DNA from 3 places in the Nesterenkonia halotolerans genome. Region 3 is predicted to be linked to each of the others. Evidence: riboswitches for the same ligand, from Rfam matches in the RefSeq annotation. Region 3 holds a riboswitch; each other region holds the start of a gene.
What was found. A riboswitch is a leader RNA that binds a small molecule or an ion and turns the genes downstream of it on or off. The one in region 3 is predicted to bind S-adenosylmethionine.

Region 1 (10,540 bases), 640 kb from region 3:
GCTCAGGTCGATGCCCATCCAGCCCGACATCAGCACCAGTCCGCCCTCGGCGTCGATGTACTGGGTGAGATCGTCGTACTTGGCCTGGGCGGCGTCGTTGTCCGGTCCGGTGACGATGGTCTGCATCGCGAAGATGCGCACCGAGTAGGGGTCCCGTCCGGCGTCGGCCACGGACTGGCGGATCTTGGCCACCGAGGCCTTGGCCAGCTCCTTGGTGGGTGGATTGATGAACATCGCCTCGGCATGCTTGCCGGCGAAGGCGCGGCCTCGGGTGGACGCCCCGGCCTGGTAGATCACGGGGGTCCGCTGCGGGGAAGGCTCCACCACTCCGATGCCGGGGGTCTTGAAGAACTCGCCGTGGTGTTCGATTCGATGCACCTTCTCCGGATCCGTGAACACCCCCGACGCCTTATCGGCCACCACCGCGTCATCCTCCCAGGAGCCCTCGAGCAGCTTGTAGACGACTTCGAGGTACTCGTCCGCATGGTCGTAGCGGCGGTCGTGCTCCATCTGGTCATCCTGGCCCATGTTCTGCGCAGCCGAGGGCAGATAACCGGTCACCACGTTCCAGCCGACGCGTCCACCGGTCAGGTGATCCAAGGTGCCGAGCCGGCGGGAGAATGGGTAGGGATGCTCGTAGGCGGTGCCGGCGGTGATGCCGAAGCCCAGGTTCTTGGTGACGGCGGCCATTGCGGAGACCAGCAGGAACGGGTCCTGCAAGGGGATCTGCGCCCCCGAGCGCAAGGCTGCATCGGGGTTTGAGCCGAACACGTCGTAGGGGCCCAGCACGTCAGCGATGAACAGCCCATCGAAGAGGCCCCGCTCGAGGATCTGCGCAACCTCGGTCCAGTAGCCGATGGTGTTGTACTCCCGGGCGCGGTCATCCGGGTGGCGCCAGAGCCCCGGAGACTGGTGGACCACGCAGTTCATGTCGAACGCGTTGAAGAGGATCTCGCGCTTACCGGCCTCGGTGGTGGGGTAGGTCATTCTCATGCTCCTTCAGAATCGGATCGAGCAGAACTGCATCCAACGGAATCGGATCCAGCTGTGGAAAGTCTGGGCGCCGCCGTGGGCAGTGTCAGACGAGCTGGGTGACGGCCGGGAGGTCTGGCTCGCCCACGCTCCACAGCCGCACCGGTTCGGTGCCGTTGACGCGGTGATCTCCGGCTATCCGGGCCTTGTACACCCAAGGGTTGTGGCTGGTGACCGTGCGGGCGTTGCGCCAATGACGGTCGAGACCGCGAGTCTGGCTGACTCCCGAGGCGCCGAGCACGTCGAAGATGCGCGTGACAGCTTCCAGCGCCGGTCGGTGCAGAGCCACCTGGGCGCGTCCAGTGGAGAGTTCGGCGGCGTTGGCGGCAGCGATCGCCTCCTCCGGCCCGGCAGTGCGCGCGGCGAAAGCGGCATCAAGATAGGTGGCCGTGTGGAGCACCTGTGCCCTGGCCAGCGCCGCAGCCGCATCCACCTCACCGATCACCTGGAGCAGCTGGGGGTCCGTGCGGGGTGTGCGAGTGTTGGCGTGGGTATAGGTGCGGGGACGCTCGTGCAGCAGTGCGGCCGCGTCTCGCGCTGCGGCTTCGACGATCCCGGCCAGGACGATCAGCAGGATGTGCTGGTACAGGGCCGTCTGGTAGGGGAAGCGGTCCGTGAGTCCACGCAGCTCCGAGGTCTGCACCGCGGCATCGGAGAGCCGTGCGGTCCCTGAACCTGTAGTGCGCTGACCGAATCCATCCCAGTCATCCTCGATCTGGACACCGGGCTGGTCCCGACGAACCAGCACCGCAAGCTCATTGTCGTCGGCGTCCCGAGCTGTGACATCGAGCCAGTCCGCGAAGATCGCCCCGGTGGTGTAGTACTTCACTCCGTTGACCACCGGTCCTGTGGAAGTCTCGCTGACCAGCGTCCCTGAACGGTGAAATCCGCCCTTGCCAGGTTCGGTCCACGCATTGCCCACCAGCTCACCGGCGGCGAGACGCGCCAGCCAGCCCTGCACAGGCTCTTCCCCCGCCGGGCGCCAGAGCAGGTCCTCCTCCACCGCGAAGTGCCCGCGCAGCACCTGGGGAAGATTGCTGTCCTGCGCCGCGAGCTCCAGGAGCACCACACTGGTCTGCACCCAGTCCAGCCCGCTGCCCCCGGAGGACAACGGAAGTCGGAGCCGACCGATGCCGGCGTCGGCGAGGGTGCGCACCTGTTCACGGGCCAGTTCCCTATGGCGTTCACGATCCAGGGCAGAGAGCCCGGCGCGCTCCACAGCGTCTCGAAGCTCAGCAGAGACAGGCAGATGTATGTTCATACTTTCCTCCATCGATTCTGGCGGTAGCACCCGGCAATCCCGGGTTGCTGCGACGTCGACGGGCCAGATCCCTCAGTCGCTCTGGATGGTGATGGGCTCAAATATAGAGGACAAGCATGCTGTTTCGTCAAATGGTCATGACTTCACATGTCGTCGTGTGTTCATTCACGGACCTGAACACACTAGGTTGCCGGGAGGCTCCGGACGTCATACGGCGTCTCACAGTGCGAACAAATCTTGCTGCTCCACGGTGCGAGCCCGTAGCTTTGAACCTGTAGCCATCCCGAGCGGCTGAGAGATCTGGCTCAGAGACGCCGCAGCAACCCGGATATGCCGGGTGCTAACGCCAGGACCGATGGAGTTGATCAATATGTCTGTCCCTGCTCGTACTCTCGAAGATCCTGCAGCCGCATCTCGCGTGGACTCTTTTGCGCTGCGCCATGCCCTCGCTCAGTTCCCGCAAGGCGTGGTCGCGGTTGGCGCGGAGGTCGACGGCTCCCCCGAGGCGATCATCGCGTCCACCTTCACGGTGGGAGTCTCCCTGGAGCCGCCGTTGGTCACCCTCGCGGTGCAGCACGATTCCTCCACCTGGCCCAAACTCGAGCGCAGCGGCAGTGAGCTGGGTATCTCGGTGCTGGGCCGGGATCAGAACGGGCTCTGCCGGCAGATCGCCTCGAAGGACCGCGCGAACCGCTTCACCGGGGTGGAGTACCAGCTCCACGGTTCCGCCCTGCTGCTCGAAGGCGTGCCGATGTGGCTGCGCACCCGTATCTACGACCAGGTCAGGGCCGGTGACCACGACATCATCGTGCTGGAGATCCTGGATCTGGGATTCACCGAGGACGCCGCCGGTCTGGTCTTCCACCAGCACGAGTTCAAGACCCTGACCCCCCTGAGCTGACCCTGAAGGACCCCTCGTTGACCACCTCGCGCTCCCCTGCCCTGGACACAGCCGCGCCCTCTTCGACGGCGCAGCGCGCTGTGTTCCCCGCAGACCCGCTGGTCGCAGATGTCCACAGCTGGGCCGACCCGACTGACGAGGACCAGCGCCTGGCGTTCTGGTCCGAGGCCGCCACCCTGCTCGACTGGGCCACACCGTGGGAGAACACCCACACCTGGACTCCGCCCGACCCGACCACCAAGCGCGGCCCGAGGATCGGCTGGTACGAGGGTGGGACGCTCAACGCGGCCGTGAACTGCGTGGATCGCCACATCGCCGCCGGGCGCGGCGAGACGATCGCGCTGCACTTCGAGGGCGAGCCCGGTGACCGCGAGGATGTCAGCTACGCCGAGCTGGGCCGCCGGGTCAATCAGGCGGCCAATGCGCTGACCGCCATGGGCATCACTCGTGGCGACCGTGTGGTCATCTACCTGCCGGTGCTGGTGGAAACCATCGTGATCACGCTGGCCTGCGCCCGGCTCGGTGCGGTGCACTCGCTGGTCTTCGGAGGCTTCTCCGCCGAGGCGCTGAAGTTCCGCGTGGAGGACACCGGGGCGAAGCTGCTGGTCACCACGGATGGTCAGTTCCGCCGCGGCAAGGCAGTCCCGGTGAAGGCCAATGCCGACGCCGCCGTGGCCGAGGCGACCACCGAGCACGGCGGGAACCTTGAGCACGTCCTGGTCATCAACCGCACCGACTCCCCCATCGAGTGGACGCCTGGGCGTGACCTCTGGTGGCACGAGGTGGTGGAGACTGCCTCCACCGAGCATGCCCCGGAGTTCTTCGAGGCCGAGACCGAGCTGTTCATCATGTACACCTCCGGGACCACCGGCAAGCCCAAGGGATTGGTCCACACCACCGGCGGCTACCTGACCGGAGCGCTCTACACCTACCTGCGGCTCTTCGCCCATCCGGATCCGGCCCGGCGCACCCATGACGTCCACTGGTGCACGGCTGACCTGGCCTGGGTGACCGCACACACCTATGAGATCTACGGTCCGCTGGCCGCTGGCGCCACCCAGGTGATATTCGAGGGGACGCCGAACACTCCGCACGAAGGACGCCACTTTGAGATCATCGAACGGCACAGGGTGACCACCTACTACACCGCTCCGACCCTGGTGCGCTCACTGATGGGATGGTTCCCCGAGGGCGTTCCGGCGCAGTACGACCTCTCCTCGATCCGGCTCGCCGGCACCGTGGGCGAGGCCGTCAACCCCGAGGCCTGGCACTGGATCCGCCGCGAGATCGGCAGAAACACCACCGACGACGCCGGAAGACCCGCACTTCCCATGGTGGACACCTGGTGGCAGTCCGAATCCGGCTCCACGGTGCTCTCCCCGCGTCCGGAGGACGCGCAGCTCAAGCCCGGCGCGGCCAGCCGCGAGTTGCCGGGCTGGGGCGCAGCCGTCGTCGATGATGCCGGCCGAACCGTCCCCCACGGAACCCAGGGAAATATCGTGCTCACCCATACCGGCCCGTCGATGGCGCGCACGGTCTGGGGCAATCCCGAACGCTATTTCACCTCCTATTGGGAGAAATACGCTGATCAGGGTTGGTTCCTCGCGGGCGACGGCGCACGGAAGGATGAGGACGGAGACCTCTGGATCCTGGGCCGGATCGATGATGTCATCAACATCTCCGGGCACCGGCTCTCCACGATCGAGATCGAATCTGCGCTGATCTCCCACCCCGATGTGGTCGAGGCCGGGGTCTGCCCGGTCTTTGATGAGATGACCGGGCATGCCGCCGTCGCCTTCACCGTGCTGACCACTGCGGCCCGCGAGCGCCTGGAAGCCGCTGGTGGAGCCGGAAGCGCGGCAGAGCGTGAGCTGCTCGGCGCCCTGCGCAGCCATGTGGGCGAGGTGATCGGTCCGGTGGCAAAGCCGCGCAGCGTGATCCCGGTGCCAGAGGTGCCCAAGACCCGTTCCGGGAAGATCATGCGCCGGCTGCTGACCCAGCTGCATGACGGTGAGACCCTCGGGGACACCACAAGCCTGCAGAATGAACCCTGTGTTCCAAAAATTGAAGAGATCTGCCAACGGCGCGGGACCGCGCCGAGAAAAGAAGAGGTAGCTCCATGAGCGATCGCCAGTTCGGCTTCCGCACCCGCGCCCTGCACGCCGGGGCCGTCCCCGATGCCGTCTACGGTTCGCGTGCCGTGCCCATCCACCAGTCCACCTCCTTCGTCTTCAAGGACACCGCAGACGCCGCGAACCTCTTCGCGCTGCAGAAGTACGGCAACATCTACTCGCGCATCGGCAACCCCACGGTCTCCGCGCTGGAGGAACGGATCGCCTCACTCGAAGGCGGCATCGGTGCGGTGGCCACCGCCTCGGGGATGAGTGCTGAGTTCCTGGTCTTCGCGGCACTGTGCGGCTCCGGGGATCACATCGTGGCCAGCTCCAAGCTCTACGGCGGCACCATCACCCAGCTCGATGTCACGCTGCGGCGGTTCGGGATCGAGACCACCTTTGTGGACTCGCTGGAGCCCACAGACTATGAGGCCGCGATGCAGGAGAACACCAAGGTGGTCTATACCGAGGTGGTCGCGAACCCCAGCTCGGACATCGCTGACCTGCGCGGACTCTCCGAGGTCGCACATCAGCACGGCGTGCCGCTGGTGGTGGACTCCACGCTGACCACCCCATACCTGATCCGCCCCTTCGAATACGGCGCGGACATCGTGATCCACTCCGTCACCAAGTTCATGGGTGGTCACGGCACCACCCTGGGCGGGGTCATCGTGGAATCCGGTGAGTTCCCCTGGGACAACGGGAACTTCCCCGCGATGACCGAACCCGTGGCCTCCTACGGCGGACTCTCCTGGTGGGGCAACTTCGGCGAATACGGCTTCCTCACCAAGCTGCGCGCCGAGCAGCTGCGAGACATCGGACCCTCCCTCGGCCCGCAGGCGGCGTTCAACCTGATCCAGGGCATCGAGACCCTGCCCCAGCGGATCGACGAGCACGTGGCCAACGCCCAGAAGGTGGCGGAATGGCTCGAAGCCGATGAGCGCGTGGACTACGTGAACTACGCGGGTCTGCCCTCCCATGCAGATCATGACCGCGCCAAGGAGATGCTGCCCAAGGGCGTGGGCTCGGTCTTCAGCTTCGGCATCCGCGGCGGCCGGGAGACCGGGGCCCGCTTCATCGAGGCCCTGCAGCTCGCCAGTCACCTGGCTAATGTGGGTGATGTGCGCACCCTGATCCTGCACCCGGGATCCACCACCCACCAGCAGCTCTCCCCGGAGCAGATGAGCGCAGCCGGCATCCCGGAGGACCTGATCCGGATCTCGGTGGGCATCGAGGACGTCGATGACATCATCTGGGACCTGGACCAGGCGCTGAGCACCGCAGTCGAAGGAGACAAGTGATGAGCGAGCAGACCCTGACCAACGACGACGAGGCCACGGCCGAACATCCCCATGGCCGCTGGACCGCGCCGTCGCCCTCGCGTCGCCTGCAGCTGCTGCGCAGCGCGAAGTCCGTGGCGATCGTGGGCATGTCCGACAAGCCCGCGCGCGCCAGCTACTTCGTGGCCACCTACCTGATGAGCTCCTCGAGCTACACGGTCTACTTCGTGAACCCGCGGCTCCAAGAGGTGCTGGGCCAGCCGGTCTACGCCTCGCTGAAGGACCTTCCCGAGGTGCCGGACATCGTTGACATCTTCCGCCGCCCCGAGGATGTTCCCGCCATCGCGGAGGAGGCTGCCGAGATCGGCGCGAAGACGATCTGGGCGCAGCTCGGGATCAGCTCCGAGGAAGCCATGCAGCTTGCTCAGGACGCTGGGCTCAACGCGGTGCAGGACCGCTGCATGAAGATCGAGCACGGCCGGTTCCACGGCAACCTGCACCTCTCCGGCTTCAACACCGGGGTCATCTCGGCGAAGCGGCAGATCCTCGACGGCTGAGTGCGGCTGCCGGGCCCGAGTCACGTTGCGCTGAACGGCGCCCGGCGCCCGGCGGCCGTCGACCTCAGCCGCCGGCTGTCCCGTGGCGCAGCCGGTGTCGGATCTCGTCGCGGGAGCTCACATCGAACTTGGTCAGCGCATTGCGCACATGGAAGTCGATGGTGCGCACGGAGACCCCCAGTTCCTCGGCGATCTCCTTATTGGTCCATCCGTCAGCGATCAGAACAGCGACCTGGCGCTCCCGCCCCGACAGCCCGTCCAGAGGGCCGGTGTGGTCGTTCGCCACGCTCTCGCGGAGCGTCTCCGGCTTCAGAGTGGGGATGATTCCCGCCGGTGTCATCGCCGGAGACGGCCCCTGGACGGGCGGGACCCGTTTGAGCGGAGCGTGCCGGTCCAACCGTGGCCTCAGCGCAGAGAGCTGCTCCAAGGCCAGCTGCAGAAGCCCCGGCGAACCCACGCGGGTGAACAGCGCGATGGACCACTCAAGCCCCTCGATCACGGTCACGCGATTCCGTTTCAGCTCCTGGGGATAGGCGATGACCAGCGCACCCATATCCAGGTATGTGAAGGCTCTGAAGAGCCGGAACCCACCGGCATCAGAGGTCTGCTGCGTCAGGTGCATCGGAGGCTGGGCTTCGAGCCACTCGTCGACCCGCGCGAATCGTCGCATGGCTTCGGTCGGGTCGTGCCTCCCCCAGGCTTGGAAGCCTTCCATATAGTCCACGACCGACCCCTCGAACTGCGGCGCGACGGGGCAGTCACCGGCTTGGACGACGCGTTGCACCGAGGGGATCATGGAACTCAGTCCGGCGTAGTAGGCCGCACGGACCAGCAACAGCACCGCGTCGATTTCGACGTTCATCCAGCCACCGGCCTCATCACGAAGTCGCAGCAGGTGCCGCACGGCGCGCGCGTGATCGGAATCCACCACGGCCGTCCAGGCGTACAGGTGTTCCAGCGCAGAAGACACCAGCACCCCCGCGTCCTTGCGCACAGCCGAGATCTCTTCGATCATGGGGGCGACGTCGGCGGAGCGACCTCTGCTGATCGGTATCAATGCCCAGGTCAGATAGGCGACAAGCGCCGTGGCATCCTCTCGCCTCAGCAGTGCGCTGTCCGTCGCGGCTACCGCCACGTCCATCGCCTCTTTCCAGAGTCCAGCCGTGAACAACACCCGAGCCAACTGGGCCTTCGCGAAGGTCAAGAACCTCATGTCAGGGGTCACCGCCATGACACCGGAGAGGTCCGCATACGCCCCGACCGGGTCGCCGAGATAGCGACGCCTGGCGCCTCTCGCCGACTTCAGACCCACCTGGAAGGCTTCGGAGTTGGGTATCTGCTCGAGTCTCTGAATCTCGTGAGAAATTTCAGCCTCGGCCTCCTGGACCGTGCGAGGATCCTGAGCATCGAAGACCTGCCATAGTTGAATGAAGGCGCTCAAACCAGCCGCATGCGCTCGCTCCCATTCCATCGCCTCTCGAGGTGCATCACCATGGTCCTGCGCGGCCAGGCGCTGGTCGAGATGCTGCTCCCTGACCGCAAGCATGCGCAGCGTCTCACGCTTTGCGGCCTCGGCGCGGCCAGGAGTGCCCATGATGCCCAGGTCCGCCGCCACCAGGGCGACGGCCTGTGCGAAGACCAGTGCCGCGGGGTCCTCGGGCTCGACTCGGGTCTGCCGTTCCAGCGCTGCGACGGCCTCCGGCAGGTTGTCGCGGTCCAGCGCCACGAGTGCGAGCCCGCCTTGTCACAGTGGACCAGGTTTGAGGCATCGGAGCGATGACTCATACGGCGGGAAGCAATCGAGGTGCCCCAGGATCGCTCCGAAGTACAACAGATCCTGGAGTGCCTGCGCGTCAGCCTTCAGGCTCGTCACGGCGAGGAAATGTTGGAACGCCTGTTCCAGGTCACCGCGCAGGAGGGAATCCGCGGCGGCATCGCGCAGATCGTGGATCAGCTCACTGATGGGCTCAGAGTCGGGCAGGACTCGGGCGATCTCCACGCGGTGGGTTAGGGCAGCAACACCATCGACGATGCCTATCAGTTTCCTGTGAAGCTCCATAAACTCCGTGGGACACAGCAGCGCCAGCAGCGCTTCACAGATGAGACCGTTGCGAATCTTGTATCCGAACAACCTCTCGCCAGACCGCCAGACCTGATTCCAGGACGTCGGAAAGGTCCGCAGGAGAATCCAGCGCGAAGGCGATCTGATGCTTTGCCAGTGGCACGGAAGAGACGGCGAGGAGGCGCAGCACCTCTCTCGTCTCTTCACTCAGCGGCACCAGAGCCTCTTCGAATGCTCGCCGCATCCACTGAGCTGCAGGTCCGGCCTTCGTCGCATTGATCGACATGGCCAGTCGTCGGGTACCGATGGAAGTGGCCGAGAGGTGGCGCCCCACCTCGTGCACCAGCAGAGGGTAGCCGGCGGTCTGCGCCTGCACCGTGTCGACCACGCCGGCGCTCAGCGGAGTGGTCAGATACTGCGCCAGGAGCTCTTTCGTCTCGGCTGGACGGAACGGGTCGACCCGGATATGAGTCCCGTTCGGGCTGTTCCGAGCGAAAGCGCTGAGCCGATTGACCTCCGGTCGGGCGGATGGGCGTCCAGACATCACCACCAGGACTGGCGCGTCTCGAAGCAGGGTGCAGATGCGCAGAAGAGCCTCAGCCGACTCACTGTCGATCCATTGGGTGTTGATCAGCGCGATCACCGTCGGACGACGCAGGGTCTGTGCCCGCTGCAGGCCTTCGCTCACGAGCTCGTCCACGCTCTGGTCGCGCAGCTGCGTCTCAGGTGGAAGCACGAGCCGACGCAGCAGATCTCCGGAGATCTCACTCTGCGCCTGGTCCAGGACGACGACGATCTCCCGCCAGTCCTCGAAGTCCGCGAACGCGTCCCGAAGGAGCGTCCCCTTGCCCACGCCCGCAAAACCCTCGAGATAGACGACCTGCGCCCGGCGCGCCGCCGCCAGGAGTGCAGACTGTCGGACCAGCGCAAGCTCCTGCTCGCGTCCGACGCGAGGACCTTCAGTGCCCAAAGAGTCCTCCAATATTGTGAATGTAACTCCGCTCACAGTACGGCTCTCGTTGTCGGCTTATCACTGCGCTTGTCAGATTACGCTGGCGGCGCTAAGCACGGTGCGCCCAGTTCAATCCTGAATCCAGGAATTTCAGATCAAAGCCCGTCGCCGCAACGCACATAGGCCGCACAAGCCACACATCTGCAATGGGGGGGCGGAGTGCGCGGCCACGCAAGGTAAACCACCCGCGCCAGCCAGCCCGGCCCAATGCTTGACTGACACTTCGTCACCTGACCATCCGGCTCGGGCCAAGCGCCCACATTCGCGCGTCTGAGCCTTGTTCGCCTCTGGAGGTACCGCGCGGTAACTATCTTCGAGTTT
Region 2 (10,540 bases), 620 kb from region 3:
GTCTACTTCCTCAGTCCAGAGGAGGTCACCGACGAGACCGGGTCGGTGAACCCCCTGACACTTCAGGACAATGAGGGGAACCCGCTGATCGCGCTCTTCAGCACCAGCGAGAACATCCCCGATGACTATAAGGAGCACGCACCGCATGCGGTCGAGGCCCCAGGCGTGGCGGTCGTTCAGTCCATCACCGGTGCCGGCATCATGATCGACGCGGGCCAGGAGCACGGCTTCCAGATCTCCGCCGAGGGCGTGGAGCGCATCCGCACCGATTTCATCAGCCCCGCAGAGGACGCTGAAGCACAGCAGTGAGCTGACTGCTCGCGGTCGCTCGGCCGCGGGCATGTCTGCACAACTCCTCGGGACCGCCCCCGACCCTCTTCCCGCCCGGCTAGAGTGAGCAGCTGAATCTACGCTGCGCAGCCGAAGGGAGAGACATGGGGGCGGTCCTGTCTGGTTTCCTGGTCATCTGGCTGATCATCGGGGTCGGCTGGATCATCGGACGCTTCGGCGTGCTGGGCTCGGACGCGCGGGTGGTGCTCAGTCGCGTCGCGTTCTTCGTCGCCTCGCCCTGCCTGCTGTTCGTGACCATCTCGGACTCCTCGATGAGCCAGGTGCTGGGCCCGCAGTTCCTCATCGCCGCGATCGGCGCACTCACGACTCTGGGCGTGTACATCCTGCTGGGTCGCCTGGTGCTGCTCAAGGGCCGAAGCGGCTCCGATCTGATGATCGGCGGCATGAGCGGCTCGCTGGTCAATGCGGCGAACCTCGGCTTCCCCATCGCAGCCTACGTGCTGGGAGACATCGCCCTGGCGGCGCCGATCATCATGTTCCAGCTCGCCGTCTACACCCCGATCTATGTGACCGCCCTGGACCTGCTCGGCAGGGATCAGGGCGGCACCTCCCGGGTGCGCCCGCACCCGCGGACCTCCACCCTGCGGAGCCTGGCGCAGTCGGCAGTCAACCCGATGATCCTCGGAGCCCTGCTGGGCCTGATCTTCTCCTGGCAGGACTGGCACTTCCCGGGGCCGGTGCAGGAATCCATCGAGATCGTGGCAGGCGCCTCCATCCCGCTGATGCTGCTGGCCTTCGGGCTCGCCCTGGTCGGCAGCCATCCCCTGGACAAGCGGGCCGACCGACGTCGTGATGTGCTTCTGGCCACCGCACTGAAGCTGATCCTGCATCCGTTGCTGGCCTGGCTGCTGGCCGAGGTGCTCTTCGGTCTCGACGGCCCAGAGGTGCTGGCCGCCGTCGTGCTCGCGGCACTTCCCAGCGCACAGAACGTGCTGGTCGCCGCCGTGCGCTACCAGGCCGGGGAGGTCATCGCGCGCGACACGGTCCTGCTGACCACCATCGCGGCGATCCCGGTGGTGGTGCTCGTGGCCGTGCTGCTGGGCTGAGCTGGGAGGTCATCGGCTCGCCGGGTCATTGCTAGGCTGACCCCTATGTCGCAGGCCCCTCCCCCACCCCCGAAGAACGACTCGGAGCAGTCGCCGCACGCCTCCCGCGTGGTCCTCTTCGCCTGGGTGGCGGCGCTGATCATGGCGCTGGCAGCCGGCGGTGCGGCCATCTGGCAGGTGAGCGAGAAGATCTACACGCCTGGCCACACCGCCCAGGAGTACTGGGATTCGATCAGCCGCGGAAGCGGCTCCGAGGCGCTGGGATTCTTTGAGTCCGAGGGTCTGGAGACCGGCGGTGAGGACAACGTGGACAGCGTCCTGCTCGATGGCTCCCCACTGGAGGCCAGCAGCACCGCGATCGAGGATCCTCGTTTCGGGGAGGACCCCGAGGGCGGCGGCGATGCCGTCATGCAGTTCGCGGTGGAGGGCGAGAACTACGAGACGCGGCTGCCGATGGAATCGCATGAGTCCACCCTCGCCGTCTTCAAGAACTGGGAGCTGACCTCCGGGGCCATGAGCCAGCTGCAGATCGATGTGCCGGGCGCCGCGGCGGGCGGCATCGCACAGATCGACGTGAACGGAGAGCCGGTCAACCTCGTCGACGACACCGCCACTCTGCGCTCCTACGTCCCCGCCGTCGTGGAGATCGCGGTGGACAGCGAGTGGCTCGTGGGCACCGCGCGCTATGTGGTGGTCCAGGAGGCCGGCGCGCAGGGCGAGGCGGAGGCGCACCAGATCACGCTCGACCTCAAGGCCTCCGAGGCGGCCGAAGAGGTCCTGCACGAGGAGGTCGAGGAGTACCTCGCCAGCTGTGCCGACCAGCAGGTGCTGATGCCGGCGGGCTGCCCGATGGGGATCAACACGCCGAACCAGGTCGTCACGGAGTCGATCACGTGGCAGATGCCGGAGCCGGAGGACCTTTCCCTGGGCTTCGACGAGGATGGCTGGGAGACCTCGGAGACCGAGATGGAAGCCACGATCAACTTCGACTCCCGGCATTTCCACGACGGCGAGAGCCTTCAGGAGAGTCACGACGTCGGGTTCGACCTGGACGTGGAGGTCGGCGCCAGCGGCGAGGAGCTCATCGTCTCGGTGACCGGCGCGGAGCCGCCCGAACTCTAGAGGCCCGGACGGTAGACTCTGGCCCTGTGGCTGCCCAGAGGACTGAGATCCGCGATCCCGCGGAGACCCGGTCTGCAGTGGACCCCGCAACCCTCGAGTCCGAAGGCCTGAACTCGGTCCAGGTGCTGGAACGTCACCGGCTCGGACTGGCGAACGTGCAGCCCCGCACCACCTCTCGGTCCCTCACCGAGATCCTGCGCACGCACCTGATGACGCTGTTCAACCTCATCATCGGCATATGCGCGCTGGCCATCATCGTGCTGGGCCGGTGGCTGGATCTGCTCTTCGCCGTCGCCGCCGTGGCCAACGTGATCATCGGGCTGTTCCAGGAGTACAGCGCCAAGCGCAAGCTGGACGCCATCGCGCTGCTGCATCAGGACAGCGTACGTGCGCTGCGGGACGGGATGCTGCTGGAGATCCACCGTGAGCAGATCGTCCTGGACGACGTCATCGAGCTGCACCGCGGCGATGAGGTCCCGGCCGATGGCACCGTGCTCAGCTCCGCGGGCCTGGACGTGGACGAGTCCATGCTCACCGGAGAATCCGACGCGGTGCCGAAACGCCGTGACGAGCAGCTGCTCTCCGGCACGGCCGTGGTGGCGGGCTCGGGTCGGTTCCGGGTCACCGCGGTCGGAGAGCGCGCCCACGCGGTCAAGCTCGCCACCGAGGCGAAGCGCTACCAGAAGATCAACTCGGAGCTGCGCCGTGCGCTGGAGAAGATCGCGTTCTGGCTCTCCCTCGTCCTGCTGCCCATCGTGGCCGTGGTGCTCAACGGACAGATGCAGGCCTTCGGAGGATGGAATGCGGCCTGGGCCTCCGGGCAGTGGCGCGACGCCGTGGTCACGGCGGTCTCCTCCGTGACGGCGATGATCCCGCAGGGTCTGGCGCTGATGACCACGATCGCCTTCGCCGTGGCCGCGGTGAAGCTCTCCAAACAGAATGTGTTGATCCAGGAGCAGCCCGCGGTGGAGATCCTCGCCCGTGTGGACGTGGTCTGTCTGGACAAGACCGGCACACTGACCGACGGCACCATCGCGTTCCACCAGGCGACTCCGCTGACTCCCCTCGGGCACCCCGAGGTGGTGGATCGCGGCCCGGACTCCACCGCGCTGGAAGGAACCGATGGATGGGAGCAGGCACTGGCGTTCTTCGGCGCCGATGAGCATGCGAACGCCACGGCCGCCGCCCTGCGCGCACCCTATAGGGCGCTGCCTCGGCATCGCGCCGCCAGTCAGGTGCAGTTCTCCTCAGCCCGCCGGTGGTCTGCGGTGACCTTCGCTGAGGACTCCGGCGCCCTGGCAGGACACTGGGTGCTCGGGGCCCCGGAGATGCTGCGTCAAGATGCCGTGGCCTCAGGCGTTGAGGTCGACGCGCTGCTGCGCCGCACGGATGCACTCTCCAGCCGTGGCCTGCGCACCATGCTGCTCGCCCATGCCCCGCTGGACGGGCCGATCGTCCCTGGCGGCACCGGACCCTTGGGCCGCGGAGAGCGCCTCCCCCAGGACCTGTCGCCGGTGGCGCTGCTGACGTTCAAGGAGAACGTCCGGCCCGAGGCCCGTGCCACCCTGGAGTACTTCCGTGAGCAGAACGTGGCGCTGAAGGTGATCTCCGGAGACTCACCCAAGACCGCCGCAGCAGTCGCCAGGGAAGTGGGCATGGCGGTGGAAGGCGACGCAGTGGACGCGTCCACGCTGCCCAGCGACCCCGCCGCGCTGCGGGAGGTGCTGGAGCACCACTCCGTGTTCGGGCGGGTCTCCCCCGAGCAGAAGCGACTGATGGTCGAGACGTTGAAGTCTGCGGGACATGTCGTGGCCATGACCGGCGACGGCGTCAATGACGCGCTGGCCATGAAGAAGGCTGACCTGGGCATCGCGATGGGCGACGGCGCCCCGGCCACCAAAGCGGTGTCCCGCATGGTGCTGCTGGACGGCCGCTTCGACCGGCTGCCCTCTGTGCTTGCCGAGGGACGCAAGGTGATCGCCAACACCGAGCGGGTGGCACATCTCTTCCTCTCCAAGACCGCCTACGCCATCCTGCTGGGCCTGGTGTACGGCCTGCTGTTCTGGGAGTTCCCCTTCCTCCCGCGCCAGTTCTCCACGGTGGACTTCCTGATGCTCGGCTGCCCGGCCTTCTTCCTGGCACTGATGCCCAACACCAGGCTGTATCGACCAGGTTTCCTGCGCCGCTCGGTGGTCTTCGCGATCCCCACGGCACTGGCGATCGTGCTCAGCGTGGTCACGGTCAGCGCGTTCGGTCGCTACCTGGCCGAGCCCGCCGCAGCGATCCAGACTGCGGCGACCCTCTGCCTGACAGCGGTGGGGCTGTGGGTGCTCAACGTCGCTCTGCGTCCGCTGACCCCGCTGCGCGTGACCCTGATCAGCTGCATGTACCTGCTCCTGGCCGCGGTGCTCCTCGTCCCGGTCTCCCAGCAATATCACCTGTTCGCAATGCCCTCGACCGAGCTGCTGAGCGCCTCGGTGGTCTCCATCATCATCGGCTGCGGATTGGTGGACGTCGGAAGCCGGGCCACCACAGCGCTGGCCCGGCGCCGTGGGGACTCCGGGAATTCCCGTGCGCAGGTCGACGCTGAATAATGGGGAACCTGTTCATCCATCCCGGCGCTTCGCCGGCTTCGTCGAAAGTGAGCCCTTCATGCTGAGGACCGTCATGGGCGGGAAGATCCACCGCGCCACGGTCACCCACGCGGATCTGCACTACGTAGGTTCCGTCACGGTGGACTCCGACCTCCTGGACGCCGCCGGAATCGTCGAGGGCGAGAAGGTCCAGGTCGTCGACATCACCAACGGTGCGCGGATCGAGACCTACACCATCGCCGGGCCCCGTGGGACCGGAGTCATCGGCATCAACGGCGCAGCCGCCCACCTGGTACATCCAGACGACCTGGTCATCCTGATCTCCTACGTGATGGTCGACGCGGCAGAGTTGGCCGGGCACCAGCCACAGGTCGTCCACGTGGACACGCAGAATCGAATCGTGCAGATCGGCAACGACCCCGCCGAACCGGTGCCGGGCGCCGTCGACCAGGTGAATCCGCGGACCGCGGTGCTGCACTGAGCTGAGCTGCGAGCGAGCTGGGCCGCTCGGGGCTGTCAGTAGCTGGGTTGTTCATCCGGAGCAGAACTGGACTGCATCAGGGCTCTTCAGCGGTCATGGCCGTGACACGGAGCCACAGTTCGGGCTAGGTTCGATTCAGTCACGCAGTACAGAGACACTGCAGTCATCGGCAGAACGGAGTTGATCATGAAACTGTTCACATTGGGCACAGGCATCGCCATCGGCTACCTCATCGGCAGCAAGCGAGGCAGAGCAGAATTTGAGCGCACGCTCAGCACCGTGAAGAAGAACGCCGCCGAGAAGTGGAAGGACCCCAAGGTCCAGGAGCAGGTCACCAAGGCCGAGGACACCGCCAAGAAATACGCCTCCGAAGCGGCAGGGTCCGTGAAGAAGCGCGCCGAAGACGCCAAGGGACCCGTGGCCGATGCCGCAGTGGATGCCGCAGCCCGGGTCGAGGAAGCCGCGAAGAAGGCCGGCGGCCCCGCAGAGAAGGTGGCTGGCCAGGCCTCCGCAAAGGTCAACGAGAAGGCCGGAGCCGCAGGACAGAAGTCCGGCTCCTCCTCCACCGGATCATCCTCCGGGTCCAGCACCGGCTCGACGACCGGCACCACAGGCTCGAACTCGAACAACGGCTCGAGCTCCAGCAGCTGAGCCTGAGGGCTCGAGCGCTGAACCCTTGAGCTGGCCGTGGTGCCTGCCCGCCGTGCGTGGGGCAGGCACCACGGCCAACCTATATCCTGAGAGCTATGCCGCCTGAGACCATCGACGCACGACTGATCATCGATACCCTCGCGAACCGTTCGATGAACGCGTTCGCCGAGGTGCCGCGCCACGACCAGCTCATCCGTCTGGCGCTGCGCCGGCGTCGCGTGGAGCTGCGCCCCGTCGGCGAGCGCAGCCTGGTCTTCGTCTTCGGCGGCGTGGTGGTCGGCGGGATGGACGCCACCGTGACCACCCTGGTCAGCGCCCACGCACGGCGCATCACCTCTGATCCGAACCTGCTGCGGCGACACCTGGAGATCCAGGAGATCCCCGTGGAGCCGCAGGTCGTCACGATGGAGCCTGCGGAGCCGCAGGCTGCGGCCCTCGAGCCTGGGGCTGAACCTGAGGCGACCGGGGAAGCGCCGGCCGAGCAGCAGGCTGCCGAACCCGAGCCACAGACTGCCGACGAGAGTTCACAGACTCCGGCGCCTCCCGCGAACAGCGTCCGCGTCTTCGTCGTCGGAGATCGGGTCTGCGCCGCGCTGCTCCGGGTGTCTCCCGTGGTCCTCGGCGACGGGACCTCGACCCTCCGTGAGCTCCTGGAGCAGGATGCCGTGGCTCGTGGCCGCCATGCTCTGGTCGCCTCTCCACCGGAGTGGGACCCGACCGCCCAGGCCGCGGGATCCGATGTGGACACACGGGTCCCGGCCTCGAACGAGCTGGTGCACCTCGGTGAGTCACGGGAGATCTCCGGCGGGGGTCTGCACATCGATCTCACCGACGAGTTCCCCGACTCGCTGCAGGAACTTGCCGTCGAGGCCGTGGCCGCAGTGCCCGGACTCAATGCCGCCGCCGTCGACCTGGAAGTCATCGACCTGGAGACCGCTGAGGGCGCGTTCGTTCGGGCCGTGCTGCCCGAGGCCGATATCAGCCCCGCCCACTACCCCGCGTATGGGGATTCCCATGACGTCGCGGGAGCCATCGCTGAGGAGATCCTGCTTCGTGCATCCCGATAATCACAGCGCCACGGCCGTGAGCGAGACCATGCCCCCGGCACCGCCCGCTCGGCCCGCCCTGGAACGCAGCGCCACGCCCAGCGCGCTCGAGAGCTTCATCGCCGAACATCTGGAGCCCGCGTTCGACCAGCTGCACCGCTGGCAGAACATCATGGACCACGAGATGCTGCTGCACCGCGCCGCCCGGCGAAAGAAGATGACGATCACGAAGATCAACGACTCCAATGTTCTCTTCTTCCTTTCCGGCATGGTGGTCGGTGGGATGGACACTGTCGTGACCTCTCTGGTCAGCCATCAGGCACGCCGAGTCTCAGCCTCCAAGGCCATGACCAAGAAATACCTGCAGGCCGCTGAGGTTCCCACGCCCAAGGGACGGGCGATCAACCCCACCGAGTTCACCCGCGCGGTGCAGCACCTGAAGAAGTCCGACGGCCCGGTGACGGTCAAGCCCTCCGCCGGGCGCGCGGGGCGGGGCATCACCACGGACATCACCACTCGGGAGCAGCTGCGGCAGGCGTGGACCTCCGCGATGGCGGCCCGTTCGGCCACCTCCAGCGCGCGCTACGTGATCATGGTGGAGGAACACCGTGCGGGACTGGACCTCCGCGCCTGCGTGGTCGGCGAGACCGTGGTCGGCGCGATCGCTCGCATCCCGTTCTACGTCATCGGCGACGGCGTGAGCACGGTCGCCGAACTGGCCGCCGCGGAGATCCAGCGCCGGCAGAGCAATGCATATCTTGCGACCCGGCAGCCCCGCGTCACGGACACCTTCCTGGCGCCGATGGGAATCACGACCGAGACGGTCCCTGACCACGGAGCCCTGCAGCTGCTGACGCCGACGGCGGACACCGCCCGCGGCGGTGGGCTCACCGTGGACGTCCTGGACCTGCTCAGCGATGAGCTCAAGGATCTCGCCGTGGACGGACTGCTGGCGGTGCCCGGCCTCGGCGCCGCTGCGGTGGACATGCTGGCACCGGAGCTCGGGTCGGCCGCGGAGGCCGTGGTCCTGGACGTGAATCCCTACGCGAACCTGATGCAGTTCCACTACCCCGCCTACGGCGCCGCGCGGCGGATCAACGATCCGATCCTGGACCAGCTGCTGCACCGCGCCTCACGCTGATCCAACGGTCAGGATGCCCCTCCCGCCTGGCCCCTGACCCCCTCTCCTCCGCCGACACGAGACCGAACTTGTGTGTCGTTTTGTCTCACCCATTGAACTCAGTTTTGATCAGATTCTGCGCCTGTGCGTATTCTGGTGGCTGTACCATCCCGAGCGGCCGAGAGATCTGGCTCGTCGACGCCGCAGCAACCCGGGCAGGGACACCTGGATCAGGTGTCTTTTCGCCGGGTGCTACCGCCAGGATCGATGGGAGTATCCTCTGATGATTTTGCCTGCCTCCACCCTGACCGAGGACGACGTGAGCGCCAAAGGCGCTGCCACCGATTCCTCCGGCGCGTCACCCGTGGCATCCAGCCGGCCGGGCTACACCTCACTCGATGTCCGACTCAGCGGCGTCGGCCGGTCCTTCGGCGACCACACCGTGCTGCGCGACGTCAGCCTGACCGTTGCTCCCGGCGAAGTGCTCGCCATTCTGGGCTCCTCGGGCTGCGGGAAATCCACTCTGCTGCGCGCCGTCGGCGGTCTCGACACCGGCAGCACCGGGGAGATCCTGATCAACGGCTCACCGGTGCAGCGCTATGACGAGCGCACCGCCGTCGGATTCCAGGAGCCGCGCCTGCTGCCCTGGCGCTCGATCTACAAGAACATCAGCCTCGGCCTGCCGCGGAGCCTGTCCAAGGCTGAGGGCCGCGAGCGGGTGGATGAGCTCCTGGAACTGGTCGGGCTGAAGGACCGCGCTGCACTGCGGCCCCGGGAGATCTCCGGCGGCATGGCGCAGCGCGCCTCGCTGGCGCGTGCGCTGGCTCGCCGACCCGGAGTGCTGCTCCTCGACGAGCCCTTCGGCGCCCTGGACGCGCTGACTCGCCTGAAGATGCAGGACCTGCTCCTCGACGTCCATGCACAGACCGGCACCACCGTGCTGCTGGTCACCCATGATGTGGATGAGGCGCTGCAGCTGGCCGACCGCGTGCTGCTGCTGGGCAAGAACGCCCAAGACCCCACAGCCGCCGAGGGAGCGACCATCGCGCGACTGCTGAATGTGCCGGGGTCTCGCCCCCGAGATCGCGCCTCGGCCGAGCTTGCAGCTCTGCGCGGCGAGCTTTTCTCCGGTCTCGGCGTGGATTCTCACACCCACTGACTCCTCAAAGCATGACGAAGCACGCCTGTCCCCGCGCGGCCTCTCCGCCGAGTCGATTCAGGTAGACCTGCAGATGACCCGTCACTCTCCGGGAACTCGTCACGGAACTTTGCTGAACATAACTCCTCGGGCTCCGCTCGAAGTCGCCCACCGTTGAAGAACTGAAAGGCTCTCCCATGCCCCGCACCACCGCTTCCCACTCGTTCGTAGCCTCCCACGGATCCGCCGCAAAGGCGGTCTCTGTCGCCGCCGTCGTCGCCCTGCTCGCCACGGCCTGCGGAGGAAACGGTGGCGAGGACGAGCAACTGGAGACGCTGAACATCGACTTCGCCACGTACAACCCGCTCAGCCTGATCATCCTGGAGAACGGCTGGCTGGAAGAGGAGCTGGAGGAGCTCGACGTCGATGTGAAGTGGGTGCAGTCCACGGGCTCGAACGTCGCCAATGAGAACCTGCGCGCCGGCAACATCGACGTGGGATCCACTGCAGGCTCCGCCGCCCTGCTCAACCGCGCCGTCGGCGCGGACACCCACACGATCATGATCGAGAACCAGCCGGAGTGGTCTGCGCTGGTCACCAACGGCGACTCTGACATCGAATCGGTGGAGGACCTCGAAGGGGCCTCGATCGCCGCCACCCCTGCGACGGACCCCTACTTCTTCATGGCCCGCTCGCTGCAGGAGGCCGGGCTCAGCGTGGATGACGTGGAGGTCCAGTCCCTGCAGCATGCCGACGGATGGCAGGCACTCGCCAACGGCGACGTGGACGCCTGGGCCGGCCTTGATCCCATCATGGCCGGCGCCGAAGCCGACGGCGCCGAGCTGCTCTATCGCAACGTCGACTTCAACACCTACTCGGTGATCAATGCGACCGGCGAGTTCGTCGAGGACCACCCAGACATCGCTCAGATCGTGGTCAACGTCTACGAGCAGGCGCGCGAGTGGGCCAAGGAGAACCCCGAGGGCACCGC
Region 3 (10,540 bases):
GTCCAGACGAGCTGGTCCTCGGAGACCTCCCAGTCGGTGGCGAGCCAGGGGACGATCTCGCCGTCGTTGTCCTGAGAGACCAGTGAGTCCAGGATCTGGCGCGCGGTGAAGTTCTCCTGAATCCAGCCTCCGTAGACGCATTTGGGCTCTTGGAGGTGGCCGTATTCGATGATGCCGCCGGACTGGGGTTCACCGGTGGGCTGCCGCTCGGCGACCTGTTCGGTGCTTACCAGGCCGGAGGCGCTGCCGCAGCTGGTGAGGACGGCGGCGCTGAGCAGTGCTGCTGCACCCATGGGAAGTCTGGATCTCCACTTGTTTATGGGTGCGTTCGGGGAGGGCGGGGTGGTCATGGGGCTCCTTCTCGGAGTGGTTCAGAGGGGAAGAATGGTGGCGCGCAGCGCTCAGACGGTGGCAGGGACCTGGGCGAATGCGCCGCGGTAGCGCGCACCGGGGTGGGTCTCCGGCAGGCGGTCGCGGCCGAACAGTTTCTGCCGCAGCGTGCCTGGGGTGTATTCGCGCTGGGCCAGTCCGCGCTCGCGCAGGACGGGCAGCACCTTGTCGGCGAACTCCTGGAAGGAGCCCGGGATCACCCAGTTGACGACGTTGACCCCGTCCACCCCGGCGTCCTGCCATTGCTGGAGCTGATCCGCGATCTGTTCCGGGGTGCCGACGATCCGGTTGTTGCGGTTGGAGCGCCAGGCGATGTCGGCCACCAGCGGCTCTCGGTCCGTGATGGTCTTGGACGCCCATTCGGTGAACCCGCGCCGGGTGTTGGTCTGCACGTCCTTCAGCGGAGTCTCCGGCGGGTAGACGCGACCCTCTGGGTCCACCAGCGCCGAGTGCGCGAGGTAGCCGTCCAGCGAGGCGAACTCTTCGGCTTCGGTGAGCTTGCGCTGCCCCTCTTCCTCGGTGTCCCCGATGATGAAGCTCAGCCCCTGGAAGAACTTGATGTCCTCAGGGGCCCGTCCGGCTTCGACGGCGCGGGCGCGGGTGTCTTGGATCTGCGCTCTGGCGACTTCTGGGTTCGGTGCTGCAAGGAAGACCGCTTCGGCGTTGCGGGCGGCGAAGTCGCGACCGGAGGCGGAGGAGCCGGCCTGGAAGAGGACCGGGGTGCGCTGCGGGGAGGGTGAGGGAAGGTGGGGGCCCTCCACCGAGTAGCGTTCGCCCTGGTGGTAGATCTTATGCACCTTGGCGGGGTCCGAGTACTGGGAGCCGGAACGGTCCTTGATGACCGCACCTTCGTCCCAGGAGCCTTCCCAGAGCTTGTAGGTCACGTCGACGTACTCTTCGGCCCAGCGGTAGCGCTCGGAGTGTTCGGTCAGTCGTGGCATTCCGTAGTTGCGGGAGCCGTTGTCCTGCATGCCGGTGACGATGTTCCAGGCGATCCGCCCCTTGGAGATGTGATCCAGTGTGGAGATCTGCCGGGCGAACTGGAACGGGTGCGACTGGAAGACGTTGGAGGTGGTGGCCAGGCCGATGTTCTCCGTGACCACTGCGAGGGCACCGAGGAGCACCGTCGGGTCGTTGGAGGGGATCTGGAGCCCCTCGTTGAGGTAGACCGAGTAGTCGGCATCGGAGTCTCCGTAGTGGCCGGAGACATCGGCGAAGAACATGGCGTCGAACTTGGCGTCCTCGAGGATCTTGGCCAGGTTGATCCACGTGGCCACATCCGTGAACTCGGTCTGCTGGGCGTCCTCTCGGCGCCACTGACCGTGGTGGATGTGGCTGTTCGTGTTCATCACGAAGGCGTTGAAGTGCAGCGGGGTGCGTGCGGAGTTCTGCTCAGGCATGAGGTATCCACGTCTCTCTTTGACCGTGGCACTCCTGCGTACTCCGAGGGAGCTGGCGCAGGGGCACCGTACTTGCCCGGGCGGTTGCGACACCGGGCCGAATCATCACCTGGAGCACCCCACTACGGTGAGAGGGTTGCTGTCCGGACAGCCAGGGCTGTGGTCCGGAACTCGTGATTCTGTGGTTCAGCTTAGAGCGCTACAGAGCTGAACACAAGTGATGAACATAGTGATTGACATAAATGGAAACGCGTCATCAGTGTTGGGCTCGAGCCGGCGAGACGGCTACACAGGACGGTTGAGTCCGTCACCGTCCCACGTCAGGTCAGCGTTTGTCCGGATGAGGAGCACTTCGAGGCCGGGTGTCTGCATCAGCTCGCCGATGAGTTCGCTGGTTCCCGCCACCAGCGTCGAGTCGCAATCGATCTCTGTGGCGAGCACCCAGGAGTGATCGTCTGGCCACAGGAGGCTGGGCGACTGGACCCACTGGGGGTGCTCGGCCCACGGCGCCCGTGCAGGCCAATCAGGGTCGGAGAAGTGCTCTGCACCGGCCTGAAAGAGGAAATAGTGCCGCCCGGTCTCTCCATGGAGGTCGAACCGCGGACCGGTCGCGATCTCAGGGGGAAGCACGCCAGAGCCTGGTTTCGGCGTATTCCAAGCGATCGTCGGGAGAGTCCGCTTCACCAACCGGAGGATCCTCCTGCTGAACCTGCGGGCGGCAGCAGCCCTCCTACGAAACGACACCGCGGCGCGCCACACAACTGCCTCGGCGTGGTGGTCAGCCGAAGAGCCGTCACCCGTTTCGACCACCATGAACTGCACCCCAGCCGAGCTCACGAGGCCACCCCATCCTTCCCAGACAGCAGCAATACCGGCATCGGGGGTCGCAGTATGCCGGGCAAGCACGCGGGCGAGGACCGAGAGCGACCTCGCCTCGAGGCTTCCCATAGATGGAACACCGTAGCGCCACCCATCAGGAGCGACAGCCTCCTGCGCGTCATCGTGGAGGGACCGCTGCAGGCGTGCGTACTGGGCTTCTGAGTGCATGGTGGTGCCGAACGCTTCCGCGACGCTTGCCCAGGTGGTGCGCTCCGTTTCAAGTGAAGCGTCGATGTCCGAGGTGCCTTCAAAGTAGGTCGCCTCGTCAACGCCGAGCCATGTCTTGGCAGCCACCGGGCGGTCACGCTCGAGAGGGTGAAACACTCGCGCATACATCTCGTAGCCGCGAGGCACTATCGACAGAACACTGCCGAAGGGCTCAGCCTCCATGGGACGAAGCCATTCACCGCGTCCTACATCAGGCACGTACCGGAACTCCCCCGACATGCTCAGTTTCCCTGCGGAGGTTGTGAGACCTCGACGTGGATCTGGACGTCCACGCCATCCGTCGCGTCTTCTGCAGCCTCCGTGTACTCGCGAACCTCGTCTTCGCTGATCTCCTCCTCCGGGTCCCAGATCGTCACCTCCAAGACGCCATCCTGGGAGGAATACGCGGCACCTTTGACCTGCGGGAGATGACTCATCGACTGCAGCGCCTCCTCTTCCACGCTCTGCGGTTCCGGCGGCCCGCCTGAGCACGCGGTGAGCAGCCCGGCAGCGGTGGCGGTAAAGATCGCTAGTGGCGCGACTCGCCGTCGCATTCGTGTTGACCGTGCACTCATGCTTCAGAATTCCTCCGTCTTCTGGGGAGGCCTCGAACCAAACTCATACAGCAGCGGCGCGTGATCGCTCAGCTCGTCGGCCGGCGCTCCCTCGATCACATCGGCGCGGGTCAAGGACTCGTATAGAACATCATCGAGAAAAGCATGATCCAGCTCAAAGGGTGCTGTTCCCGACGACAGATAGGTCCGGACTTCATCGGAATGGAATCTGCGCATCGCGTCTCGCCAGCCGTGACTGTCTCTCATCTGGAAGAACTCCCTGTTGCCCGGGGCCGTTTTGGGCGCCGTGTTATCGAAGAGTCGGGCAACGTTCCAGTCCCCGGCGAAGATGAAACGGTCGCTCTGCACCTCTTGAAGCATGAGGGCAGCCAGATCATTGTGACCAGCGCGATCCCTGGATGGCCGACGCGCTGCAGCACTGTCCGTGTCAGTCACCGTGGAGGGCGTATCCGAACCGGCCAACGCATGCACGGAGGCGAGAGTCAGGAGGCCGTAATTCTCCAGATCGACTACGCCAGTCGTGACATAGCCTCTAAACGCTTCCCAGAGATGCTCATGCTGGGCGGGAACCTCCGGTCCAGAACGCAGCCCGAACTCCTTCTTGGCCAGAATCGAGCTTCCCCCTACCCGGCTGCTGCGCGGTACACCGTTGATGTCGTAGCGACCGGACATCCATTGCGGAGCCAGAACATTCAGGTCTGCAGGTTGGCATTCCTGCAGCAATGCGAGGTCAGGGGCAAGCGCCGCCAAGAGAGCCCACTGACGACGTCGGTTCTCCCGTCCTCGAAACTTCCCCGGCTTCATGTACGCCATGTTCCACGAGACCACGCGCGTCTCTTTCACCTCTCATCTGCTGCCGGGTCACGTCGACTGCTTTGCGTCCCCGGTGGGCTCAGGTCGACCTTCATCCAGGCGAGCTCTTCGTGCCGATCCGCCACCACACTGATGAAATCGTCCTGTCGCGGTTGGCCGAACGCCAGGCGGTACACCCCCACTGTCCTGGTGAGTCGCCGCTGGTGTCCGACCTCGCGACTGAACGGGATCGCGGGGATATACCGCTCCACCGTCGCCCCACCTGGAGTGGTGTGCAGCCAGTACGGCACCAGCTCGGAGATGCCCTGCGCGGTGGACTGCACCACGGCGGCGTCGAACGCTCCCTGCCATGGATCTTCCGACTCCCCCAGCACCGCCAGATCACCGAAGTCTTCGGCAATGTTCTTCCGGACCGCGTGGCCCTTGTACCGGTGCACTCGACCTTCTCGTTGTTCCATGTCCACGGGATTCGAAGGAAGATTCCAGTGCACCACCGCATGACTGTAGGGATGGAAGTCCAGCCCCTCCTGCCCCACGGACGTTGACGCCAGGACAAAGGGCCTAAACGGCGAGTTGAACGCTCTGCGGACCGAGGACTCACGGTGGAAGGTCTTGTCATCAGCTGCTCTGCGACCCCCATACCGTGCGGCAAAATGTGTGCTCATACGGTGCTGATGCGAGTAGATGCGGGGCCCGTCTACCTCGAAGGTCTCAATCTCATTGACGGTGCTGCGCAGACCAAGCGCCTCGATGACAGCCATGGAAACTCCGGCCACTCGTTCGGCAGGATCCTTGTTGGACAGTCCTTCTGACTCGACCAGCACATGGACGAACTCGTCTAACACTGATTGCAGGCCCCCATCGAGAGCATGTTGGAGCGCATCACGCCAGTAGGCCCGGTCTCCGGAAGACCGGACGACTGGGACGACCTCAGGCCGGTTGAACAGCAACCTCAAGGCCCGGGCGATGCTGAACGCAGCCACGCTACGGTCTTTCACCTCTTCGGCCGAGTGATCTCCTGCGATGCGCGTCAAGGCGCGCATCGCACTGGTTCCAAACCCTCCCACGCCGAGCTCCGCCATCCGCCTTGGCAGATCCACAGGGGGACGTCCCAGATTGTCCGGCAATCTCTGCGTCTCATCGAGGTGAAGCCGAGCCGCACGGGAACTGGCGGCCTGCCCGGCATGCTCCTCTCCCTCGAGCAAGCCTTTAGGCAGTCCCCAGAGGAACTCACGCATCGCTCGCGCGAGCGCGTCAGCTGCCGCCGGATCTCGACGCCGGTCCAGCAGCATCGGAGCCGCCCAGTACCAGCGGGGGTCTTCGGCGCCCAAGTCGTCTACCGTCGCCAAAGATTCCGGGAGGAGTTCAGCCAGAAGGCTTCGGACTCCCTGCTCGGCGATGTCGAGTACCTCCTGCTGGGGAAGGTCGCGTCGGCGCACGTGCCTCGCGACCGCCAAGGGGTCAGTGACGCGGGTCAGCTCAGCGAACGGATACGTCAACGACCAGGTCGGCATCGACATGGGACGGTCCTCGGTGATCTTCAAGGTGAGCGGCGCAACGGCTCGGAGCTGATCGTCGTACCTCCGTGGATCCGATGCTGAACTCGTGAGAGCGGCTGACGCGAGCTCCTTCTCGCGGCTGCGCCGGTCTGCTTCGTAGCTGAGCAGGGTCGAAATGGCTTTAGGCACCACCGTCCACGCAGAGAACACCAGCCGTTTGGTGAAGGACCCGAGTCCCGTATGGGAGAACGGCCCGCTGGGGCGGTAATAGGACAACGACGGCGGCAGCCAGAGGACATCGGCAGCGCCTGACTTGAATACATCTTCCTCGAGTGATCTCAGCTTCGCGTTCCCAGGGTCGAGTTTCCTGTAGTCCCGGATGACGCGCCAGTCCAGCAGTCCTGAGGCACTGGACAGGGTTCGAGCCAGGGTGGGGTCGCCCATATCGACGCGATCATGAAAGTTCTTGCGGAGCATGTACGAGTCGCGCTCCATGAGGTTGAGCGGATATGGACTGGAGCGCCAGTACTCAAGGGCGTCGCGTGAACCGACATGTTTGGCCACGCGATCCAGAGTGACCCAGGAACGCAGGTCTTGTGGCGTGACCTGCGGCTCCGGCAGGTGACGCAGCTTCACCATCGCGTCGGCCTCGGTGGTGAATGCGGTCCGCTCGGTGCGACACATGACCCGGCGCAGCTCGCTCTCCACTGCATCCTTGGCCTCCGCGGCCAACGCCGTCTCCGCCGGATCCGAGGTAAGCCGCTCCATCGCTCGGCCCATCGTCTTCAGTTGTGACTCCACCCGAACCGCTCGGGGTGGCCCGGCAAGGAATTCAACGGTCTTGATGAAGTCGCGGTAGTGGTCATCGCCGTCCTCGTCGTCGTGCAGCGTATACATCTTGTAGGGGGTGGCGGAGAGCATCAAGATCTTGGCCTTCTCCTGGTTGAACATGCGTTGCGCCAGCTTCGCCCCGGGAACGTCCGTCTCTGCGGGCGCGTCGAGAAGATCTTTGAAGCGTTGAAACTCATCAAGGATCACGAGATCCGGCGACAAGAGGTCCAGGGCTATCTCGGACACTGTTGCTCGGAGGCGCGCTATGACGCGCATGCGCCGCTCCCGTAGGAGCGCATCAGGGTACCATGCCGTCGAGCGCCTCAAACTCTGCGGCACACTCCGTGACCTCGTCCAACAGCCCTCTGCCGTCTGGCCCTCGGCGCACCCGGCATTCCTGGATAAAGGTGTCACAGGTGCCTCTGTCCAATTCCTGGACGCTGAAGGTGTCGAATTCTCGGTCGAAGTTGTCCCGTCTCATCTCGCCGCGGAACATCTCTCGCCACGAATGATTTTCCGCTGCTTCAGGCACTCCACCTTGGACGAGCATATGCAGAATCAAGAGTCGTTCATCGCCGCGTCCGAGCCGGTCTCCCTGGGTGAACGACGTCCCAGTGGTGAGGGCAATGAAGTTGACCTTATTGCGGCTGAGGGGACCGGTGACGCTGGGTAGCAAAGTAAGTCGGTCAGCGTGACGGACCTGGTGGGCTCCGACTGAATTGAGCCGGGCGAGGTTTTGCGCAGCGATCTGTGCATTAGTACAGATGTAAACCACGTCGATGCGATCCTTCTTCTTCCAGAGGTGGTCGACGGTTCGAGCCACCACGCCGCGCGCCACCATGGTCTTCCCGAGTCCAGTTTCATCGGCGACTAGGAACCTCTGGACCGGGTCGTGTTCACCCCATAGCCGGTTGAAGGCGTAGTCCACGGTGCTTCGTTGGAAGTCTTTGAGCCCGCTCAGCGTGGAGGAGACGTCAGGTCGCTCCATCAAGACACCTCCGCGTGGATCGCCCACACCGTAGACCAGAGCTCATCGAGACCGGCCGGGACCAGGTCTTCGGCCTCGGGCGCAGCGCGGAGCTGTTCCATGAGAGTGCTGATGCGCACGAGCGTCTCCGGATCGCGTCCGATGGCTCGGACCAGGGGTTCGAAGAGGGCGAAGTCCTCAAAGATCCGTCCCGGATCAACCGCCGCAAGCCCAGTGCTCGAGGAGTCCACCAGATCCATCTCGGCGACCAACTCGGCGTAGGAGGCTTCATTGAGCAGCAGCATGAGGTACTTCAGCACGTCTGCTTTGTCCTTGATGATCTCCCGAAACGCGGCGTGCTTTCTGCCTTCGATTTCCCCCGAGAGCTCAGCGATGATGACTCGGCGCCGGGTCACCCGCGTCGCTCCGGACCCCAGCGTGGTCTCTACAGCCAAAAAGGGCGTGACGTTGAGTCTCGAGAGACGCGACCACTGCACCCGAGAGCTGAGGGTCTTGGCGTGGTGTGTCAATGAGATCGGCCAGATCATGGTGGTGCCGATCTCAGCGCGCGGCATGTCAAGCCTCAGCGTGGCTTCCACTGTGGTCTCCCCTGTGGCGCGCACATCTAGGACAGGGCGGGCTGATGCAAGTGCAAGATGCCACTGTTCGATCTTGCGCTCCGCCTCGTGCTCCTGCTGCGCGGCAGTCTCCTCCAGAGCAGGCGCATAGCTCTCCCACAGATCTTCCAGGCCGGGCTTACCTGCACCGGTGCCGAGCATGGCTTGCACGCCACACTCGCGGGTCGGGCCGGTGAGCAGGACGTTGAACTCCACGCTGCGGCCCCAGGCCGGGTGCCCGGTCAGGTTGGCGCTTCCGGTCACGATCACGGATCGCCGTTTGGGCAGGTCCAGCACCACTGTCTTGGCATGGAGACCGTTGGAGGTCTCGAGCTCGACGTGCGGCTGTTCCTGTTCCCGGTCTGTGAGGTCAGGGGTATCAGTAGAGGTCATCGGCAGCACGCGCAGCTGCCAACCCTCGGTGATCGCAGGGCCGAGCATATCCAGGGCCACCGGTGAGGAGAGCAACGTCCGCTTGTTCGAGGAGGTTCCCGGTGTCATGTCCTTCAGGGCAGTGACCGCCCGGGGCGAGAGGAAGGGACTCACCGCCAGGAGCTTCGTCGCCTTCATATCAGCGAAGGGCCAGGTGTCGGAGCCGTCGAGTCCGATCGGTAAGAGCTCTCCGTCGCTGAATGGCTCGGGCAGCATCAGGTCAACCTGGCTCAAGGTCGCGGCGAGGTCTTCGACCTGCCGGGATCGTTGTCGGTCGAGGCCTCGTGTGGTCAAGCCAGGAAGCGCCCGCAGGAATTCCGCGGCGGGAGCCGCGTCCAGACATGGTTGGTCCTCGTCAGCTGAATCTGGCATCTCATCCAGAACCAGCGCCGTGTCCCAGGCCTGGTCTTGCGTGATGTTGCGGCTCAGCACAATCAGCCGGTGGTGCAGCGCGCCGTCGTCGTCGGTGAAGCGCAACGCCCAGATCTTGGGATGAAAGATGCCCTCAGGGTTGGGGGCGGCCACTTCGTGGATGCTGTCTTCTATGAAGGTCAGCACGGTCCGGTACTTGGAGGGCACGTAGATCCCGCCCGCCTGCGTGAAGATGAGTGTCTTCTCGGCGCAGCGCTGGACGGCCTCGAGCAGCTGGACGGGATCACTCTGGTCACCCACTGCCTCTGCGGCGTCGTGCGAGGCGAAGGAGAGTGACGCGGCAAGAAGCGACACCAAGTCCAAGGAGTACGTCGTGCCCACAGCGAGATCGACCCTGTAGCCAGGTGGCGGCTGCAGAAAATGCTGCAGCAAAATCCTGTTCTGCGGGTTCAACGTCATGCCTCTGCTCCCGCCTCATAAAGATCCTCCAGGTGCTGACGCACGACGGGCCAGCGAAAGGTCAACCGGGCCGTGCCGCTGGCCCCTGACCATTGGTCCAAAGCGGCAGGGTTGTGCAGGCGGGCCCGTTTGCCCTTCATCCGGCGTTCTCGATGACTGATCAGTTGGCGAACCTCCCGGCTGCCAGAGAGGGATTCCGCTGAATCGGCGGTGCGTACATGTCCGGTCCATTCGGCGAGGAAGGCTCGCGAGGACTCGATGCGCTGAATGTCTGCCGCCGAGAGAACAGTGTTCAACTCCCCCTGGCGGAAGGAGGGAAGCGGATCGTCTGCTTCAGGATCGCTGAACCATCCGCTGAGCGCGGCCCGATAGTGATCGACCCGCTCCTCATCTTCGCGCAGCTCGGCCAGCAGGAGGTTGTACAACAGGGACGCACCAAGGATGCTGAAGGAGACTCCGCGGGAGGCTTCGACCAGATGGCGCAGCTTTTTGGGCAGCTCCACCAGGGGAGTGATGTCCCACGGTGCACGGCTGCCGGTGAGGTCCACCGCTTCGTGATCGGCCAGCCAGGCGAAGATCGAATGGGGGTGTGATCGTCGGATCCGCTCCCTCAGGTATTCGGCTTCCTCCCTGCGCAGTGCGAAGCTCGCCTCGCGAAGCACACCAGCTGGGGCTGCGGGCAGGTTGGGATCCAGAGCTGAGGTGAGCGCACTCGGCGCGCCCAACTCGCCCGCCCCCGGGTCCTGGTGCCTGGCCCCCAGGTGGCAGAGCTGGAAGTAGGCGCCGATAGTGGAGGACTTCCGTATGCCCCAGCTCTTCAGTGCTGAGGAGTAGATGCTGCTGGGCATGCGCTGGAGCGTCTTCTGCGCGCGGCTGCCGATGACACCCTGCTCCTCGCCACCCTTCTGAAGACTTGCGAGAGTTCGCCACTCGTGATGACGCAGCTCAGCCCACATCTGATCCACCGTGGGCTGCTGTCCGGCCTGCCGCAGGCCCCAGGCGACCAGCAGCACATACCGCAGACGGGTGTGCAACACCGAGGTGCCGGGGAACATGGTGTCGGCGAGCGCGTCGCGCATAGTGCCGATTCCGAGGTCAT

Region 1: another riboswitch for S-adenosylmethionine. It lies ahead of H4W26_RS07270 (acyl-CoA dehydrogenase family protein); the one in region 3 lies ahead of H4W26_RS04355 (LLM class flavin-dependent oxidoreductase).
Region 2: another riboswitch for S-adenosylmethionine. It lies ahead of H4W26_RS07250 (ABC transporter ATP-binding protein); the one in region 3 lies ahead of H4W26_RS04355 (LLM class flavin-dependent oxidoreductase).

What each region holds. Positions count from the first base shown of each region.
Region 1 covers NZ_JADBEE010000001.1:1,585,994-1,596,533, forward strand. The annotation lists gene H4W26_RS07265 (LLM class flavin-dependent oxidoreductase) at 1-987, opposite strand, end outside; gene H4W26_RS07270 (acyl-CoA dehydrogenase family protein) at 1,079-2,293, opposite strand; SAM riboswitch class I at 2,299-2,385, opposite strand; SAM riboswitch class I at 2,569-2,655, shown strand; gene H4W26_RS07275 (flavin reductase family protein) at 2,664-3,194, shown strand; gene acs (acetate--CoA ligase) at 3,275-5,317, shown strand; gene H4W26_RS07285 (O-acetylhomoserine aminocarboxypropyltransferase/cysteine synthase family protein) at 5,314-6,609, shown strand; gene H4W26_RS07290 (CoA-binding protein) at 6,609-7,145, shown strand; gene H4W26_RS07295 (helix-turn-helix transcriptional regulator) at 7,210-8,871, opposite strand; gene H4W26_RS07300 (hypothetical protein) at 8,950-9,156, shown strand; gene H4W26_RS07305 (AAA family ATPase) at 9,239-10,177, opposite strand.
Region 2 covers NZ_JADBEE010000001.1:1,573,813-1,584,352, forward strand. The annotation lists gene H4W26_RS07210 (SseB family protein) at 1-309, shown strand, start outside; gene H4W26_RS07215 (AEC family transporter) at 435-1,397, shown strand; gene H4W26_RS07220 (hypothetical protein) at 1,443-2,519, shown strand; gene H4W26_RS07225 (HAD-IC family P-type ATPase) at 2,546-5,113, shown strand; gene panD (aspartate 1-decarboxylase) at 5,172-5,594, shown strand; gene H4W26_RS07235 (hypothetical protein) at 5,781-6,245, shown strand; gene H4W26_RS07240 (hypothetical protein) at 6,341-7,312, shown strand; gene H4W26_RS07245 (ATP-binding protein) at 7,299-8,432, shown strand; SAM riboswitch class I at 8,574-8,685, shown strand; gene H4W26_RS07250 (ABC transporter ATP-binding protein) at 8,695-9,570, shown strand; gene H4W26_RS07255 (aliphatic sulfonate ABC transporter substrate-binding protein) at 9,747-10,540, shown strand, end outside.
Region 3 covers NZ_JADBEE010000001.1:949,284-959,823, forward strand. The annotation lists gene H4W26_RS04350 (ABC transporter substrate-binding protein) at 1-293, opposite strand, end outside; gene H4W26_RS04355 (LLM class flavin-dependent oxidoreductase) at 402-1,790, opposite strand; SAM riboswitch class IV at 1,854-1,969, opposite strand; gene H4W26_RS04360 (hypothetical protein) at 2,076-3,059, opposite strand; gene H4W26_RS04365 (hypothetical protein) at 3,119-3,451, opposite strand; gene H4W26_RS04370 (endonuclease/exonuclease/phosphatase family protein) at 3,455-4,294, opposite strand; gene H4W26_RS13980 (helicase-related protein) at 4,291-6,840, opposite strand; gene H4W26_RS04380 (hypothetical protein) at 6,893-7,522, opposite strand; gene H4W26_RS04385 (phospholipase D family protein) at 7,582-9,336, opposite strand; gene H4W26_RS04390 (DUF6361 family protein) at 9,438-10,540, opposite strand, start outside.